Regions from separate parts of the Cupriavidus sp. KK10 genome, predicted to be linked through region 3. Evidence: predicted binding sites of a transcription regulator. Region 3 holds the regulator's gene; each other region holds the start of a gene.
What was found. The regulator FNR, encoded in region 3, switches genes on or off when oxygen is low (the NO sensors DNR and NnrR bind a similar motif). The targets are predictions, from matches to a motif close to TTGATNNNNATCAA.
Positions count from the first base shown of each region.

Region 1: the regulator FNR is predicted to act here: its motif matches at 1,714-1,727, upstream of paaA (1,2-phenylacetyl-CoA epoxidase subunit PaaA).
Region 2: the regulator FNR is predicted to act here: its motif matches at 2,828-2,841, upstream of KB879_RS37840 (universal stress protein).
Region 4: the regulator FNR is predicted to act here: its motif matches at 1,743-1,756, upstream of KB879_RS15990 (hemerythrin domain-containing protein).

Region 1 is NZ_CP073677.1:2,436,395-2,441,164, forward strand. It holds gene paaC (1,2-phenylacetyl-CoA epoxidase subunit PaaC) at 1-344, opposite strand, end outside; gene paaB (1,2-phenylacetyl-CoA epoxidase subunit PaaB) at 355-636, opposite strand; gene paaA (1,2-phenylacetyl-CoA epoxidase subunit PaaA) at 691-1,677, opposite strand; gene paaX (phenylacetic acid degradation operon negative regulatory protein PaaX) at 1,809-2,750, shown strand; gene KB879_RS11720 (1-aminocyclopropane-1-carboxylate deaminase) at 2,793-3,809, opposite strand; gene KB879_RS11725 (Lrp/AsnC family transcriptional regulator) at 4,002-4,517, shown strand; gene KB879_RS11730 (acyl-CoA dehydrogenase family protein) at 4,667-4,770, opposite strand, start outside.
Region 2 is NZ_CP073678.1:1,386,333-1,391,102, forward strand. It holds gene ppsA (phosphoenolpyruvate synthase) at 1-1,416, opposite strand, end outside; gene KB879_RS37835 (universal stress protein) at 1,863-2,699, shown strand; gene KB879_RS37840 (universal stress protein) at 2,900-3,364, shown strand; gene KB879_RS37845 (carboxypeptidase-like regulatory domain-containing protein) at 3,417-3,902, shown strand; gene KB879_RS37850 (flavodoxin family protein) at 4,006-4,545, opposite strand.
Region 3 is NZ_CP073677.1:5,034,112-5,038,881, forward strand. It holds gene scpB (SMC-Scp complex subunit ScpB) at 1-182, opposite strand, end outside; gene KB879_RS23460 (sulfite exporter TauE/SafE family protein) at 752-1,510, opposite strand; gene fnr (fumarate/nitrate reduction transcriptional regulator Fnr) at 1,589-2,314, shown strand; gene KB879_RS23470 (hypothetical protein) at 2,376-2,621, opposite strand; gene KB879_RS23475 (membrane protein) at 2,618-2,827, opposite strand; gene ccoG (cytochrome c oxidase accessory protein CcoG) at 2,872-4,320, opposite strand; gene ccoP (cytochrome-c oxidase, cbb3-type subunit III) at 4,394-4,770, opposite strand, start outside.
Region 4 is NZ_CP073677.1:3,401,020-3,405,789, forward strand. It holds gene KB879_RS15980 (DMT family transporter) at 1-852, shown strand, start outside; gene KB879_RS15985 (AraC family transcriptional regulator) at 836-1,600, shown strand; gene KB879_RS15990 (hemerythrin domain-containing protein) at 1,860-2,480, shown strand; gene KB879_RS15995 (bacteriohemerythrin) at 2,721-3,161, shown strand; gene KB879_RS16000 (MarR family winged helix-turn-helix transcriptional regulator) at 3,213-3,725, shown strand; gene KB879_RS16005 (Rieske 2Fe-2S domain-containing protein) at 4,094-4,770, shown strand, end outside.

The DNA of each region.
Region 1 (4,770 bases), 2.6 Mb from region 3:
TGCAGCCCGTCGAGCAGGAAGTAGTGCCAGGTTTCGAACAGGAACTGCCGCGCCAGCGTATCGGCATAGCTGCCGTTAGGCTGCTCCGCAAGCAGCAGGTTGCGGAACTGGTGCGCGTCGCGCAGGTAGGCCAGCTGGTCGGCGGTGCGGCCGGCGCCCTCCACTTCCGCGGCGTAGCCCAGCCACAGCCGGGTCTGGCCGATCAGGTCGAGCGCGACATTGGTCAGCGCGATGTCCTCTTCCAGCGCCGGGCCGCGGCCGCACCATTCCGACAGGCGCTGGCCGAGGACCAGCGTGGAATCGCCGAGGCGCAGCAGGTATTCGAGCTTGTGGTTGTCCATCATGCGGGCCGTATCAGATGTGCTTGACGGCTTCCGGCATCGGGAAGAACGTCGGGTGGCGGTAGACCTTGCTGTTGGCCGGCTCGAACAGCGGGCCCTTGTCGCCGGGGCTGCTGGCGACCACGTCGCCGGCCTTCACCACCCAGACGCTGACGCCTTCGTTGCGGCGCGTGTAGACGTCGCGCGCGTTGTTGATCGCCATTTCGCCGTCCGGCGCGTGCAGGCTGCCCACGTGCTTGTGGGCCAGGCCGTGCTGGCTGCGGATAAAGATCTCCCAAAGCGGCCACTCTTTCATGGCAACCTCCTGTGTCATTGCGTTGGATGGATGGCGGCGCCGCGCGCCGCGGTGTCAGGCGGCGGCCCGCTGCGCCTGCTTGTCGGCGTGGGTCACCAGGGCATCGCGGAACCACGCGCCCTCTTCCCAGGCCTTGACGCGGGTGCGCAGGCGGTCGCGGTTGCACGGGCCGTTGCCCTGGATGACGTTGTAGAACTCGGACCAGTCGATCTCGCCGAAGTCATAGTGGCCGCGCTCCTCGTTCCACTTCAGCTCGGGATCGGGAATGACCAAACCCAGGTACTCGGCCTGCGGCACGGTCTGGTCCACCATCTTCTGGCGCAGCTCGTCGTTGGAGAACAGCTTGATGCGCCATTGCATGGATTGCGCGCTGTTGGGCGAATCGCCGTCGGACGGGCCGAACATCATCAACGCCGGCCACCACCAGCGGTTCAGCGCGTCCTGCGCCATCTGCTTCTGCTCGGGCGTGCCGTTGCACAACGACAGCAGGATGTCGTAGCCCTGGCGCTGGTGGAACGACTCTTCCTTGCACACGCGCACCATGGCGCGCGCATACGGGCCGAACGAGCAGCGGCACAGCGGCACCTGGTTGATGATGGCCGAGCCGTCGACCAGCCAGCCGATCATGCCGATATCGGCCCAGCTCAGCGTCGGGTAGTTGAAGATGCTGGAATACTTGGCCTTGCCGGTGTGCAGGTCGCCCAGCATCTGGTCGCGCGATACGCCCAGCGTCTCGGCCGCGCTGTAGAGATACAGGCCATGGCCGGCCTCATCCTGGATCTTGGCCAGCAAGACTGCCTTGCGCTCTAGCGTCGGCGCGCGGGTGACCCAGTTGCCTTCCGGCAGCTGGCCCACGATTTCCGAATGCGCATGCTGTGAGATCTGGCGGACCAGGGTCTTGCGATAGGCCTCGGGCATCCAGTCCTTGGCCTCGATCTTGATCCCGGCATCCACGCGCGCCTGGAACTCGCGTTCCTGCGGCTCCATTTCTTCCATGGCGCGAAGCCTCGTCGCTCCTGTCTCCACCAGCTGTGCGTACATCCTTTGCTCCGCTCTTGGTTGCTCTGAATCGGGGTCTTGACCTGCATCAACATCGTCAGTTGCAACGGATGGTAGTGATACAATTTGATTCAATCAATCGGCGTTTGTGTATCACTTAAAGGGGCAGGCCAATGGCAACGTCAGGCACCGATCCGGTTTCTCCGCGCGTGGCGCGGCTGGCACGCGGGCTGAAGCTGGGCGCCAATTCCATGCTGGTGACCTTGTTCGGCGATGTGGTGGCGCCGCGGCCCCAGGCCATCTGGCTGGGCAGCCTGATCCGGCTGGCGGCGCCGTTTGGCATCAATGACCGGCTGGTGCGAACCGCCACCTTCCGCCTTACCGCCGACGACTGGCTGGCCGCTACCAGGATCGGGCGGCGCAGCTACTACGGGCTGTCAGACGCCGGTTTGCAGCGTGTACTGCACGCCGGCAAGCGCATCTACGCCGGTGAGGCATCCGAATGGGACGGCCGCTGGACCCTGGTGATGGTGCGCGGTGACGTACGCGCCACGGTCCGGCAGAAGCTGAAGCGGGAATTGCTGTGGGAGGGCTTCGGCGCCATTGCGCCAGGGGTGATGGCCCACCCCAATGCGGATCTCGCCTCGCTGCGCGAAATCATCCAGGCCGCGCGCGCGCAGGACGATGTGGCGGTGATGGAGGCAAGCAGCCTCGAGGCGTTTTCCATCCGGCCACTGCAGGCGCTGATGCACCAGACCTTCAAGCTCGGCGACGTGGCCGCTGCCTGGCAGGCACTGCTGCGCCGCTTTACGCCGCTGGCCGAAGAGCCGGCCGGGCTTGCTCCGGCCGATGCCTTCTTCGTGCGGACGCTGCTGGTGCATGAATACCGGCGCGTGCTGCTGCGCGACCCCAACCTGCCTGAAGCGATGCTGCCGCAAGACTGGCCCGGCCGCACCGCGCGCGGCTTGTGCCACACCCTGTATGGGGCGTTGATCGACGCCAGCGAAGACTACCTGCACCGCGTGGTGGAAGCGGCGGACGGTTCGCTGCAGGATGCCAACCGGAGCCTGCGCCTGCGCTTTGGGCCCGGCGCGCAGGCGGCCGGCGGCAATTAGCCGGGCATCGGGGGAATCCCGGCTGCGAGACTGTGCACGGAATCACCCGTCCTTGAAGAGGAAGCTGTAGGCGTTCAGCGCCGGCACCCCGCCCAGGTGAGCAAAGAGGACTTTCGATCCTTGCGGAAACTCGCCGCGACGGACCATGTCGATCATGCCCTGCATGGACTTGCCCTCATAGACCGGGTCGGTCATCATGCCTTCCAGCCTGGCGCTGAGGCGGATGGCTTCCAGGGTGCCCGCCGAAGGCAGGCCGTATTCGGGGCCGCCATAGCGGGTGTCCAGCACCACGTCCGCTTCAGTGATGTCGCGGCCGAGGCCGACCAGCTCCGCGGTATGGCGTGCGATGCGCAGGATCTGCGCGCGCGTCGGTTCCGGCCTGGCCGATGCATCGATGCCGATGACCCGGTCCGCACGGCCGTCGGCAGCGAATCCCACCACCATGCCCGCCTGGGTGCTGCCGGTGACCGAGCAGACGACGATGTAGTCGAAGCTGAAGCCGAGCTCGGCTTCCTGCTCCCGGACTTCCTCGGCGAACCCTACGTAGCCGAGACCGCCGAGCGGGTGCTCCGAGCAGCCTGCCGGAATCGGGTAGGGCTTGCCGCCCGCCTTGCGCACGCTCTCCATGGCATCTTCCCAGCTTGGGCGAATGCCGATGTCAAACCCTTCGCTGACCAGGCGCACGTCGGCCCCCATGATGCGCGACATCTGGATGTTGCCCACGCGGTCATAGACCGCGTCTGAGTAGTTGACCCAGTTCTCCTGCACCAGCACGCACTTCAGCCCCAGGTGGGCCGCGATGGCGGCAACCTGGCGCGTGTGGTTCGACTGGATCCCGCCGATCGAGACCAGCGTATCGGCGCCCTGCGCCAGGACGTCGGGAATGACGTATTCGAGCTTGCGCGTCTTGTTGCCGCCAAAGGCAAGGCCGCTGTTGCAGTCCTCGCGCTTGGCATAGAGCTCGACCTTGCCACCCAGGCTTTCGCTCAGCCGCGATAGCGGATGGATCGGCGTCGGGCCGAAGGTCAGGGAATGACGCGGAAATTGCTTCAGGTTCATGACTGGCTCCAGGTTGTGGTTGGCATGCGGGCGCCCGGCAGCCGCAAAGCCCGGCATTCGCACGGAAGCTGCGCGACGCCGCATCTGGAATCATCATAAGAACGCTGGGACGAAAGGTGCTTGCAAAGATCTGCGAGTTCTTGCACGATAAAAAGGCCGGAAGCACCAGAAAATTCTCTTTATTCCGTAGAAATGGCCACATCCAGAATAAAATTTCGTACGAAATCCGAGACCTCCCCGCAGCCCGCGCCGGTGCTGGATCGCACGGACAAGGCCATCCTCCGCGCCTTGCAGCGCGATGCATCCATCTCCAACCTGGCCCTGGCGGCCAAGGTCAGCCTCAGCCCGCCCGCATGCCTGCGCCGCGTGGAACGCCTGAAGGCGGATGGCCTGATCCGCGGCGTCGTGGCGCTGCTGAACCCGGCTCCCCTGGACGCGGGGATGCTGGTCATCATCGGGGTCGTGCTGGACAGGTCCACGCCCGAGTCGTTCGCCGCCTTTGAGAAAGCGGCGCAGAAGGTGTCAGGCTGCATGGAATGCCATGAAGTCACCGGCGAGTTCGACTACATCATGATGCTCAGGACGAAGGACAGCGAGAGCTTCAACCGCCTCCACGCGGAGCAGTTGCTCTATCTGCCGGGCGTGCGGCAGATTCGCTCGTTCATGGTGCTCAAGCAGGTGCTGTCGACGACGCAGTTTCCGATTTGAGGATCGGGCTGGATCCGGCTGCGCGGACGAAGAGAGGAGACAGGGGGAAATTCGGGGGCCTGGGGCGAAGCAGAACCCCCGGCTCCGTTGCTGCCGGGGTTCCATCCGGCCAGCCCCTTGAATGTTGGGGCTGGCGCTAAGTCCATCGCTCAGAATGAGCGCGGCAGGCCCAGGACGTGTTCGGCGACGAAGGAGTAGATCAGGTTGGTGGAGATCGGTGCCACCTGGTACAGCCGCGTTTCCCGGAACTTGC
Region 2 (4,770 bases), on a different replicon from region 3:
CTCGACTTCATAGTCGGCGGTGCCTTCGTAGACAAAGCCCTCGCGACCTTCCGCGCAGGAAACGGTGACCTCTTGCTCGTCGTGCAGCAGATGGGTCGCATTGCCCGTGCCGACGATCGCCGGAAGCCCAAGCTCACGGCTTACGATGGCTGCGTGCGAGGTGCGGCCGCCGTGGTCGGTGACGATGGCAGCTGCACGCCGCATGACGGGCACCCAGTCGGGGTCCGTGGATTGGGTCACGAGGATAGCACCGTCGACGAAGCGTCCCATCTCGCGTGGGCTCTCGATCACGCAAACCACGCCCGCCGCGACGGCATCCCCGATGCTCACGCCCGATGCCAGCTTGCGGCCGGCCTTCTTGATGCGGTAGGTCTTCACCGCGCTCGCCTCGCGTCGCGACTGGACGGTTTCCGGTCTGGCCTGGACGATAAACATCTCTGCGCTCTCGCCGTCCTTCGCCCATTCGATGTCCATGGGCTGGCCATAGTGGTCTTCGATCGTGCGGGCCCAGCGCGACAAGGTAAGAATCTCCTCATCTCCCAACACGAAGGACGCGCGTTCTGCCTTCGATGTCGGGACATACTTGGTCGGACCGCGGCTATCGCTCGTGTAGATCATCTTGCGGCTCTTGTCGCCGAGCTTCTTCCCGATGATCGGCGTGAGTGACGGGTCGGACAGAAGCGGCTTGAACACCTCGTATTCGTCCGGTTCGACGGTGCCCTGCACGACGCTCTCGCCCAGACCCCAGGCGGCGTTGATCAGGGCCACCTTGTCGAAGCCAGTTTCGGTGTCTATCGAGAACATCACACCGGCGCCGCTCAGGTCGGATCGCACCATGCGTTGGACGCCGACCGACAACGCAACCTTCAGATGGTCGAAGCCCTTCGCCTGCCTGTAGCTGATCGCGCGGTCGGTGAAAAGCGAGGCGTAGCAGCGCCGGCAAGCGTCAAGGAGTGCACGATCACCCCGGATATTGAGGAAGGTTTCCTGTTGTCCGGCGAAGCTGGCATCCGGCAAGTCCTCGGCGGTCGCGCTCGAGCGCACGGCGACGTCCATGTTGACCCGTCCGGTCCGGCGGTTCAGCTCTTCATAAGCCAGACGGATCGCCTCAGCCGTTTCTCTGGGCCATTCGCCGCGGAGGATGAGCTGACGAATGGCGGCCCCGGCCTCGGAGAGGGAAACCTTGCCGTCAGCAAGTTCGCTGAGAACCCTGGACACGGTTTCCTGCAGGCCATTCGTGTCGATGAAGCGCCAGTATGCATCCGCCGTCACTGCGAACCCCGGGGGAATCTTGACGCCTGCGGGCGCGAGGTTGGCCACCATCTCCCCCAGCGACGCGTTCTTGCCACCGACGCGAGGAACATCGGCCCGTCTTAGATCTTCGAACCAGACAACCTGCGTATGTTCGTTGGACATGTGCTGCTCCTTCTCGGTGGACTTATACAGACGCCTAAGCAAATCCAGGATTCCCTTTCAACGCCTAACGTCTGGGAAGCTGCCAAGGGGGGTGAACAGCGCTAGCGAGCGACTGACTGATTCACACTAGTGGTGAAATGGCATTGTGGCTTGATACAACGCAAGCCCCCACAAGGCACCCACAAGGCAAGCTTCACCGGCGGCAACTCTGTGCACTGAAGGCGGCACTGGTGCGAAACACGGCGGGATAAGTCGACGCAACGCGATGCAGAGTACGCCGTGTAGGCGCGGGGCGATCATCTCGATGTTGACGTGCATCATGCTTGGCCGCCAGGCGAGCTCCGATAATGAGAAATGGAGACTCAGGCGACAACATTCGCTTTTCGAGCTACGGCACACCAACCCGGTCGCCCGGCGCTTTCGAAGTCCCTGCACAGGAGAGCATCATGGTCTTCAAAACCGTATTGGTCGAACTCGGGCGTGACACAGGCTGCGCCGCTCGTGTAGGCGTTGCAGCGGACCTCGCCAAGCGCTCCGGCGGTCATGTGGTGGGATTGACCGCGACCGGCGTGCCGTTCGAGCGGATTCCGGACGCCGGCAGCGATGCAGAGCGGTACGTGGATGTGGCCAGGGTCGGCCTGGCGGCGCAGGCGGAAGAGATGGGCGTCGCGTTCCGGCGCCTGATGGAGCAGGCAGCGCCTGGGGTGGCACATACCCACCGCGTGGTCGAGGAAGACCCGGGATGGGCGTTGGCGCAGGAAGGCCGAGTATCAGACATCGTCGTGCTGGCACCACCGCCCGACCCGTATTCGGTAGGCAGCCTTGCAGCCGAGACCGCCGAATATGTACTGCTAAATGCCGGCAGGCCCGTGTTGCTGGTGCCGGATACTTACCAGCAGGCGGAGATGGAACATATCGTGATCGCTTGGGATGGCTGGCGAGAGGCCGCTCGCGCCGTGGCGGACGCGATGCCGCTATTGCTGTGCGCAGAGCGGGTCACTATCGTGGCAGTATGGAACCGGGACGACCGGCCTACTCCAAAGTCGGAACCAGTCGCGGGCCTGCGTCAATACCTCGAGCGGCATGGCATCGTCGCGGGGGTGTACAACGAACCGACGAGCGAGGCGGTTGGCCGGGTGCTGCTTGAGGCTTCACGGAGCCTGAACGCGGACCTACTGGTGGCCGGTGGCTACGGACATTCCCGCATGCGCGAGGTGATGCTGGGCGGCACCACGCGGACGCTGATGCACCATGCCGGGATGCCACTGCTGCTGTCGCACTGAATGGCGGCGAAGCGCTGTGTGCCACATGCTCACCGCGATTGCGCGGCACGAAGACCGGTGGGCCTGCGCATGTCGCTGATCAGGTCGCGAATTCGCAACCGGTCGGTCAGGGGGACTTTAGGGCTTCGTTGACTGGCATCAACCCGCATGCCCTTGCGACCGCTACTTTGGAAATAACCATAGCCGAAGCCGAGGTCGCCATGTTCCGCCGAATTCTCCTAGCCATCGATGGCAGCCGTTCATCCTTAAGTGCCCTGGAGCAGGCAGTGTCCATGGCGCTGGCCACCCACGCCGAGGTCAGGGCCATGTTCGTCGTCGACGACAGCGACCTGTTCTTCGAGATCAGCGCGCGTGACCGGCCTGGGCTAATGGCCGACATCATTGCTTATGGCAAGCAGGTGCTGGCTCGCGCCGGCGAGCGCCTGAGTGCCTCCGGCGTGCGCTGGAGCAGCAGGTTGGCCGAGACGCCCGGCACCCCTGCGAGGATTGCCGAGGCGATCGTCGCGGAAGCGGACCACTGGAGCGCGGACCTGATCGTCATGGGCACACACGGCCATCGCGGCGTGCGGCACATGGTGCTGGGCTCGGTCTCGGAGCACGTGGTCAGCAAGACGGTTCGCCCCATACTGCTCGTTCGGCAGCAGTCACGCAGCGATAGCCCCTGACCGTTCCGTCCCGGTCCGCGGATACCCCAATAATCGTCTCGGAGTGACGCAAATGCAGGTTTCAAGAAGGCTTGGCCTCGGGCTGTCGTCGCTGGCGATTGCCGTTGCGGCGGCCGGTTGCGCCACTCGCGCCGCGCCGGCTGGCGCTGGCGTGCAGATTATGGAGCAGCACGGCGTCTCCTACGTATCGGGTGGGGACGATGAGGCGGGCCTGCAAAGCATGTTGACCGTCGCCGCGCGTTTCAATGTACGGCTGACGATGGTGGATGCCGGGCGCGGCAAACCGCTGGGCGGTGCCACGGTGGTCGTGGCCAGCCAGGCTGGCCGCCCCGTGCTGCACACTACCGCCAGCGGACCTCTGTTCTACATGCGACTCAAGCCGGGTGCCTATCGGCTCGCGGTGGGCTACCAGGGACGGGACCAGATGCGCGACATCGTCGTCGCTGGCGAGCCGCTCGACATGACGTTCCGGCTGCCGGTCAATACGCTCGAGGACGACTGGCTGCTCTGCGGCACGACACCCTGTCCGCGTCGCTGAACCCGACGCCTGGACCGGGTCGCCGCGGGCAGGACACCGCGCGGGTTCGCGGCGGGTCAGAGCGGACCGGACCGCGAAAGGGCGACGGAGCCGGAAGAAGCGCTCAGGTCTCGTTCGGGGACAACCAGGCGGGCCGCCCGGCGTGGGCAGGCCTGGAATCCGCCAAGCGCAACGCCTGCACGAAGTCATCGATCTCGGCGGCGGCATCGCCGCTCAGCACGTCACGCTCGAGCAGCACGAGTGCCGGCGCGGGTGTTTTGCCCGTGAGCTTGGCTATCTCCGCCTCTGCCTGGAAGCCCCCGCGCGCTGCCATGACACAGATTGCAGACACGCGCGCGGCCAGCGGCGGCTTGGCGACACTGGCGGCGAGGAGGCTGCGCATCGGGGCCGCCAGCCTGCCCATCCATACCGGTGCCAGGACCACGACGTGCTCGCAGCGATCGAGGGCCGGGCCGGCGTAGCGGTACTCGACTTGGCGGTGAAAGAGGATATCGATAACGCACCGGAGGTCGCCAAGGATCCCGGCGCGGCTTTTGACGTCGGCGACCTCGGCCAGTGGCCATCCCGACCGCGCGGCAACGGCCTCGGCGACCTGGCGTACGGTGCCGGTCCGGGAGTAATAAACAATCACGGCTTGGGTCATCACGGGCTCCGGTCAGATGGCAGCGGACGTCGCTGTTTCTGCAGCGTAGGCCTTGCGTGGCGGCCGCCATTGATGCGCATCAACTGGGACATACGGCCTCGCGCCACGGCGGTTGGAGCGCCGTGCCGCGGCTTTGACACATATCAACAGCAGTTGCGCCGGTTGCCCTACGCTGGATTAAGCTAGTCCAGACCCGAGCCACCACAGGCTCCCATCGCCGGAGAA
Region 3 (4,770 bases):
GCCAGGGCCACCAGTTCCACGCCGCGCGGCCGCCAGTCCTGGCGCAGTTCCTCAAGCAGCACGCGGATGGTGTCTGCGCCGACGTCGTCGTCAAACAGCCGCCGCAGGTCATTGACGCGCAACGGTTCCTGCGCGCAGATCAGCGCCGTCTCGAGGACGATCTTCGCCTCTTGGGTATTCATGTTGATGGTGTGCAGCCTGTCTTTGCACCTGCTCCCGGACGGATCCGGGGCATCGGAGATTTTGGATACAGCGGTACGAAAGCCACCGCCATCTCATTGCGCAGCTAGCCGGATACCTGCTGCATCCAAGCCGTGCACTTCCCTATCTTTGCATCGAGTTGCCGGGTCGTTCCGGCAGGAGATCGTTCGCGTGCCGTTATGGATCGGCCAGCAAACCTCTTGCGTAGCGCGCCCGCACATATCGGACGTCGCTGTCAGCGAACTGAAGGCCTCGGACGCAAGAAAAACGGGTATCGGGAGCAAGGCCGGCATCGCCAACACCGCAGTGCCAGCCGGACTTTTGAACCAGATCTTTTGAACCGGATGGACTGCGGGGACGGGACGGGCATCGAAAACCTTCCGCTTCCCCTGCCCTGAACGCGCCTTCTGGTAGGAAGGCCGCCTGGCGCTGCTCGCCCGCTGCTTACCGCGGCTCATTCTATGCCGCGCGATACCGCAATGTTGGCGATTGTATGGCATTCCCGCCCCCGCCTGCAACCATCATCCGTTGCCCGGGCGGCGCCGGCGCCTCAGAACACCAGGCAGAATCCATGCTCGGCCAGCGAATGTGGCAGCAGCACCGCTCGCGCAATGCCAAGGGCGCCGAACGCCATCACCGCCAGGCCGGCCCCCAAGCGCACGCCGGGACGTCGCGACAGCGTACGCAAGTAGCCCGCGAGGCCGGACAGCACCAGCAGATTAGGCAATGTGCCGAGCCCGAACACGCCCATCACGAGTGCGCCGGACGCCGCGTTGCCCGCCAGCAGCGCCAGCGTAAGCGCCCCATAGACCATGCCGCACGGCACCAGCCCCCACGCCAGGCCCACGCCATAACGCCGCGCCAGTCCGCTTCGCGCCCGCACAAACGCCGGCATGGCGCCTGCCAGGCCACCCAGCCGCCGCGCCACCGTTGCGCCGGCGCGCGCCGCCAGCCGCTCCAGCCAGTCGACGGTAAAAGTGTTGCCGCGCAGCAACCGCCAGCCCGACCACAGCAGCATGACGCTGCCCGCGCCGAACAGCCAGCGCTGCACCGGCAGGTAATCCTGCTTCCATGCCGAGGCACCGAGCGCGCCTAGCGCGGCACCAAGAAGCATATAGGTCGAGATCCGGCCCAAGTGCATAGTCAGCAACTCGGCCAGCCAGGCGGCGCGGCTGGGCACCAGACTGATCGTCACCGTCGCGCCGCGGCGTTGTTCCACGGCCAGCGCCACGCCGCCGCACATGGCAGCGCAGTGGACTCCGCCCAGCAAAGCCAGCAGAAAAACGCTGATCAGCACGCCAAATGTCAATTCTTACTCCCTACCGCATCACATCGCACGGTAAAATGTCCTAATCGCGCCCTCGCTGCCATTTCTAGCAGGTTCCAATTGCTCACCTCCATTCCCATTACCGAGATGTCGCCCCGCTGCTCCACCTGTGCAATGGGGCAGCTGTGCCTTCCGGTCGGCATGTCGCAGCAAGACCTCGCCAAGATGGACACGCTGGTACAGGAACGCATCCGCGTGCACAAGGGTGAAACCTTGTATCGCATGGGCGATCCGCTCACCGCGGTCTACGCCGTGCGCTTTGGCACGCTCAAGACCCACGTCACCACTGAAGACGGCCGCTCGCAGATTACCGGCTTCCACCTGCCCGGCGAAATCGTCGGTCTCGACGGGCTGGGCGAGATGCAGCATGCCTCCGATGCCGCCGCCCTGGAAGATACCGAAGTCTGCGTGGTCCGCATGAGCGAACTGCAGTCCCTCTCGGTCGACCTGCCATCGCTGCAGCAGCAGTTCCTGCGCCTGATGGGCAAGGAAATCACGCACGACCAGCTGATGCTGGTCACGCTGGGCTCGATGCGCGCCGAGGAACGCCTTGCCGCCTTCCTGATCAACCTCTCTGAGCGCCTGTCGGCGCGCGGCTATTCGGCGTCCGAGTTCGTGATGCGCATGAGCCGCGAAGAAATCGGCAGCTACCTGGGCCTGAAGCTCGAAACCGTCAGCCGCCTGTTCTCTCGCTTTGCCGAAGCCGGCCTGATCCAGATTCGCCAGCGCCACGTCAAGCTGGTGGACATCGACGGCATCAAGCAACTCTACAGCCGCTCCTGCTAAGCGGCCAAGCGCTGCCAGTGCCGCATCCGGCCATGGCAGCGCAGACCTCACGCCAGTCCGCTCATTCCAGTTCGTCGGTATCGCTGAGCCGCGTCGGCATGGTGTAGAGCGTCAGTCCGCTGGACAACGCGCAGAACACCCAGGCCATCAGGAAGCCGATGGTGTAGACCGATTCGCGGGACGCTTCGATCGGCTGGCCGAAGAAGTTCAGGTCACCGGGATCCACCACCGAAAACACCGTCGCGGTCGCAAAGCCAGCCATCAGGAACGCCGGCCAGAGTACCCACATCAGCCAGCGCAACCTCATGGCTGCCTCGCTGCGGCAGCCTTGGGCGGCGCGGCATCGGCCTTCTCCACCACCAGGCCATGGCGCGTTGCACCCTGCACCGGCATGTCCGGATGCGTGGACGCCAGCCAGATCGTCACGCCGCACGCCACCATCGCCACCAGCGGGCCGCTCATCAATAGCCACGGCCACGGCTCCTTCCACCACGGATTGCCTTGCTGACTCATCTTGCCCCCTTCATCTTGACGACTAAGTCCGCGTCTGCCTAGCTTCACAAATCGCGCGGCACGATGAAACTGGTGGATTGCCGGATTTCGGCCTGCCCCCGCTCCGTGCCTTCGCTCGTCACTGTCACGTTGATCTTGTGCGTGCCCCGCGCCGCGGCCTCGATCGGCACGCGGATCCGGATCGGCAGCAACCGGTTGGACGTCGGCGCCAACGATTCGGCCTGCTTGTCGTACTCCACCTTCAGGTTCTTCAGCTCGTCGCTGTCGGCGCGCACGCTGATCTTCATCGGCGCTTCGGTGGTGTTGATCAGCTGCAGGCGATAGACGTTCTCGATCCAGCGGCCTTCCACTTCACGGCCGAGCGCACCACGGTCGCGGATGATGTCGACCTTCAGCGGCGTGCGCAGCGCGATCGACGCCATGAAGCCGCCCAGCAGCACCACCCAGATCACGGAATAGATGATGACGCGCGGACGCAGCAGGCGCTTGCGCGATGCCGCTGCGGACAAGGCCTTGCGCATCGCGTTTTCCGAGGTATACCGGATCAGGCCGCGCGGATAGTCCATCTTGTCCATGACCTGGTTGCAGGCGTCGATGCAGGCGCCGCAGCCGATGCACTCGTACTGCAGGCCGTCGCGGATATCGATGCCTGTCGGGCACACCTGTACGCAGATGCTGCAGTTGACGCAGTCGCCAAGCCCCGCCTTGTAGTGATCGGTCTTGCGCGACCGGCTGCCGCGCGGCTCGCCGCGGCCGACGTCGTAGGTCACGACATAGGTATCGCGATCCACCATCACGCTCTGGAAGCGCGCATACGGGCACATGTACTTGCACACCTGCTCGCGCATGAAGCCCGCATTGCCCCAGGTGGCGAACGCGTAAAACAGCATCCAGAACGACTGCCACGGCCCCAGCGACAGGCTGAGCACCTCGCCGCCCAGACGGCGGATCGGCGCGAAATAGCCGATGAAGGTAAAGCCGGTCCAGAGCGCAATCAGCACCCACAGGAAGTGCTTGGTCGCCTTGAGACGGAACTTGCGCAGGCTCCACGGATCGCCATCGAGCCGGATGCGGGCGATGCGGTCGCCTTCGACCCGCCGCTCGATCCACATGAAGATCTCGGTATAGACCGTCTGCGGACAGGCATAGCCGCAGAACAGCCGCCCCGCGATCGCCGTGAACAGGAACAGCGCCAGCGCCGAGATCACCAGCAGCACCGCCAGGTAGATCACATCCTGTGGCCACAGCACCAGCCCGAAGATGTAGAACTTGCGCGCGCCAAGGTCGAACAGCACGGCCTGGCGGCCGTTCCATTGGAGCCAGGGCGTGCCGTAGTAGATCAGCTGGGTCAGGATCACCAGCCAGACCCGCCAGCTGGAGAAGGCGCCCGTCACCGAGCGCGGGTAGATTTTGCGGCGGACCTCGTAGAGCGTTTCGTCAGAGGTCTCGCCCGGCGCAGCGGCCGACCGTTGCAGGTCGGCCGCCCGGGCCATTTCTTCGGTCCCGGGTGCATTCATGGGCATGCTCTCCCGCGAGCCACCAGCGCCCGCTCACATGAGTCGTCGGTCATTGCCCGGCTCCACTCCCGATGTTGGACAAACCCCAGATATAGGCCGTCAGCATCCGGATGCGTTCAGGCGTCAGGATCTCCTCATGCGCGGGCATTTTGTTGTTGTGGCCCTTCAGGATGGCGTCGACGATGCTGCCTTCCGAGCTGCCATACAGCCAGACGTTGTCCGACAGGTTGGGCGCACCGAGCGCCTGGTTGCCCTTGCCGCCGGCGCCGTGGCATGCCACGCAGGTCGTCTTGAAGGTGCCCTCGCCACGCGACGCACGGATCGGGTCCGACGACAGCCCCGACAGCGAGCGCACGTATTGCGCCACGTCGCCCGCCTGCTTGGCGTCGATGGTCGCGGCAAACGGCGGCATCACGCCATTGCGGC
Region 4 (4,770 bases), 1.6 Mb from region 3:
ATCGTCGGCAAGGCCATCGTGCCGCTGGCCGATACCAGCCTGTTCCTGCTGGGCCGCTTTGCCGTGGCGGGGCTGATGTTCGTGGCGTGGTCGCTGGCCGCGCGCGCGGCCTGGCCGCCGCTGCGCGAGGCGCCGCGCCACCTGCTGGCCGGCGCGCTGATGCAGGGCATCTACCTGTGCGCCGGCTACGGCGCCGTGGCCAGGGGCTTGCCGCCGGCGATCATGGCCCTGCTGGGTGCGCTGCAGCCGCTGCTGACCGCGCTGCTTGCCATCCCCCTGCTGAAAGAGCTACCTTCCAGGCGGACGTGGCAGGGCCTGGCGCTGGGTGCGCTCGGCGTCGCGCTGGTGGTCGCCCCGGCGATGCAGGCCGGCATGCACACGGCCGCGCCGGCCCTGTCGCCCTGGATCGTGCTGCTGGGCGTGCTGGCCATTGTCTCCATCACCATGGGAACCCTCTTGCAGAAGTCCGCCATCGCCGCCTGTGACCTGCGCGCCAGCTCCGCGTGGCAGAACTTGGGCGCCATGCTGGTAGCCGCCGCGATGGTGGCGATCCAGTCCGCCGACACGCCGGTACACTGGCATGGCGGCGTGGCGCTGTGGGCCACACTGGCGTGGGCGGCGATCGGCCTGTCGGGCGCCGGCACCTGGCTGCTGGTCAGCCTGGTGCGGCGCGGCCAGGCCGCCAATGCCGCGGCGCTGATGTTCCTGGCGCCGCCGCTGGCCGCGCTGCAGGCCTGGCTGCTGTTCGGCGAACGGCTGGATGCGGTGCAGGCACTGGGCATGGCGGTGGCCGGGGCGGGCGTCTGGCTGTGCCAGACCCCTGGCAGGTTGCGGCATGCCCAAGCCCGCTGAACCCCACGCCTCGCCGCTGGTCGAGCACCGGCGCTACCGCCCGCAGCCGGACGGCCACCAGCACGGCTACCACCAGTTGCTGTTCGGCCTGGCCGGCTCCACCGAACTGGAGATCGACGGCCACGTCTATCGCGTGGATGACCGCACCGGCCTGATCGTGCCAGCCGGCAGCCATCATGAATTCCTCGGCTTCGACGGTAACCTGCAACTGGTGGCGGACTTCCCGGCGCGTTCGGTGGCGCTGCCCGCGCGGCTGATGGCGCGCCCGCGCACATTCCCGCTGGACGGCGCCTTCGGCAGCCGCGTGCGCGCGCTGGCGGCGTGGCGCGCCGCCGCGGCAGCGCGCGGGCCGCAGACCGACTGGCAGCTGGCGGCCACGCTGGCCGCGGCACTGGCGGACTGCCTCGGCATGCCCGGCGACGAGCAGGTGTTCCCGCTGATGGCCGTGGATGCCTACCTGCGCGCCAACCTGGACTCGCCCCTGCGCGTGGCGGAAGTCGCCGGGCATTTCGGCTGGAGCGTGCGGCGCTTCCAGACCCTGTTTGCCGAGGCCTTCGGCGACACCCCGCACCGCTACCAGACCCGGCTGCGGCTGGACCGCGCGCTGCAGCTGCTGACGCAATCCACGCTGCCGCTGGCCGAGATCGCGCTGGCGTCAGGCTACCCGGACCAGACCACCTTCACGCGCAGCTTCACGCGGCGCTTCGGACAGCCGCCCGGGGCGTGGCGGGCGGTCGCACGCGGCTAGCCTGCCTGCGCCGTAGGCGATTCCGGCACCGGACTAACCGTGGTGACCCTCTCGCGTCGAGGCGAGTTAGAGGGCGGCGCAGGTTGAACGTGCGGCGTATAAGGCTTCCGCCCCTTGCGAGATCCGAGCGCTTAGCGCCGCATTGATCTGCGTCAGACTTAGATCATGCAGGGAAGCTATTGTGTCAATGAGGGCCCCGCGAGTCCCGATATCGTATCGGACTCAACGGTCTGCTTGCCCAGTTTCCCAGGAGGGCGCCATGGCCACCCCACTCGTCACCTCGCTTTCGACTTCACCTTCCGCCGCGCTTTCCACCCCGAGCCCGACACCGCTTGCCGCCTGGCATACCGACCATATCCATTTCGCCTCAATGCTCGACCTGCTGGAAAAGCAGGTCAGCACCTTCCATCAGGGAGAGCAGCCCGACTACGGCCTGATGGCCACGATCATCCACTACATGCGCAACTATGGCGATTGTGTGCACCACCCCCGTGAGGATGTTGCCTACGCGCTGCTCGTCGACCGGGATCCCGGCACGCGGATCATCATCAGCCGGTTACTGCAGGAACATCGCGTGATCGCCACGGTCGGCGCGGAATTGCTCGACCGCCTGCGTGAAGCCCAGAGCGAAGTGGTCACCTCGCGAGCGGCACTCGAAGCGGCCGCCGCCATGTACCTGGTGTACTACCGCAACCATCTCTCCACCGAGGAGAAACAGGTCATGCCGCGCGCCGCCCGGTTCCTGACCGAAGCGGACTGGGCGGAGGTCGCCGCCATCGATCCGGCCAGTGCCGATCCGCTATTCGGCGCCAATGTGGAGAAGCGCTTCGCGACCTTGCGCAAACAGATCGACAGCGAAGCGAACGCGTCCATGCGCTGAACGTCGGTGGCTGCGCGGCACTGCCGGGCCTCGGCTCAGAACTTATGCCTGCGGCGCGAGGGCACATGCCGGCCGCCGTCAGCAAGCGATCGGCGAACGGGATCCGGGCGTCTTCGCCAAGCCGTGCAGCCAACAGCACTCCGCGCCATGCTCATTGTCGTTGCCTACGGAACCGGTCTATCCTACAATACTTAGGCTCCTAATAATATGACTGGAGGCATGATGGCAGCGCACAATCCAATGTACTGGCATGACGGTCTACTGATCGGTCATTCCGCTATTGACGACGAACATCGACGGTTTGCGGCACTCATCCAGTCGTTGCGCGTAGCGCCTGTTGAGCGCCTGGCGCAGATGCTGGAGGAACTGCTGCAACTGGCACGAGCGCATTTCCTGCACGAGGACAGCCTTATGGAGGCAACGGCCTTTCCGCCGCGCAAGTGCCACATTGGCGAACATGCAGCCGTGCTGGCCTCGATATCCGGCGTGCAGGCAAGGCTCGTACGGGGGGAGGTGGCGGTTGCGCGCCGGCTGGCTGAAGAACTGGAGCAGTGGTTCCCCGCACATGTCCAGCATCTGGATTCGGCGCTGGCGCACTGGATCTGCAAGCAGCACGCCGGCGCCAAGCCGGTCGTCCTGCGCAGGAACCTGGAAGCCCGTCCCGCCGCGGAGCCTGCGTAAAGCACAGACAAGCCGTGGCAGAATACGCTTTTGCCCTTGCTTCCCGCCCTTATGTCGAAAGCCTCTGCAGTCAGAGAACAGGAAATCGCCCAGCGCGTCCTGCGCCGCTGGCACGACGACGTGCCCAATGATCGCCTTGCGCATCTTGTGAAAGACGCGACGCGGGTCTTCCTGCGCGCGCTGCAGCACCGGCTCTCCCAGCATGACGTGCAGCTTGGCCACTGGACCTTCCTGCGCATTCTCTGGGAACGCGACGGCATCACCAAGCGTGAGCTCAGCATTGAAGCAGGCGTGATGGAGCCGACCACATTCGCGGCCTTGCAAGCCATGGAGGCGCTCGGCTATGTCACGCTGGAGCGCCGGCCGACCAATCGCAAGAACATCTATGTGTTCCTCACGCCATTGGGCAAGCGGCTGCGCAAGACGCTGGTACCGTTGGCCGAAGAGGTCAATGCGGTGGCGGTCCAGCATCTCGCCACGGAAGAAGTCGCCACCACGCGCCGCGCCCTGCTGGTGATGATCGACAACCTGACCCGCGACCAGCAAGGTATCGAGCAAGCGTAAGCGACTGCACGGGGAGGACTGCGGCTGGCAGTCCTGTTTTCCCCAACACATCTCCAGCCGCCCCCCTCCTCCCTCCCGCTCTCAATCTTCCAGGCTGCGACCTGCTTCGCAGCCGGCACGTATTCGCCTTTCCGCCGAGCATCTGGCAAGCCGATGCCTTGCTTCCCGTCCGTCCGCGCATTGCGCACGTGACTGTGACAGCGCACGCCCTCTTTTCATTAGCCTCCTAAGTATTTTCCCTTGGTTTTCCCAATCCCGCCTTGCCACCGATGTTTGCTCTGATTATTCTTAGTCCACTAAGTATTTTCAAGCAAAGCCAGAACGCCAGACCGGCCAGCGCCGGAGATGCGCTGGCCAGGAGCCCCCAAATGATGACGAAGGAAGAAAACGATCTGTTGTGCCGTGTAGAAGGCGATGCGCCGATGGGGCAGCTGATGCGCCGGCATTGGACGCCGGTCTGCCTGCTCGAGGAGGTGACGGAGCCCGATGGCGCGCCGGTGAAGGCGCGCGTGTTCGGCGAAGACCTGGTCGTGTTCCGCGACAGCGACGGCCGCGTCGGGGTGATGGACGAGTACTGCCCGCACCGCAGGGCATCACTGGTCTTCGGCCGCAACGAGGACGGCGGCCTGCGCTGCCTTTATCACGGCTGGAAGATGGATGTGGAGGGCAACGTGCTGGAGATGGTCTCCGAGCCCGCATCCAGCGGCATGGCAGAGAAGGTCAAGCACAAGGCCTATCCGGTCAAGGAATGGGGCGGCATGGTCTGGGCATACATGGGACCGGCGGACGCGGTGCCGGAATTCGTGCCGCCACGCTGGGCGCCGACCGAGGACACCCGCGTCAGCATCGCCAAGGTGCTGCTGCCTTGCAACTGGGCCCAGGTGCTGGAGGGTGCGATCGATTCCGCGCACAGCTCGAGCCTGCACAGCTCGGACATGGTGCCGGCGCGCGTGGACTGCGCCAAGGCAACCGACAGCCTGTGGCTGCGCCCTTCGACCGACAAGGCGCCGCGGCTGCAGGTGCAGCGCGGCGGCTACGGGTTCCG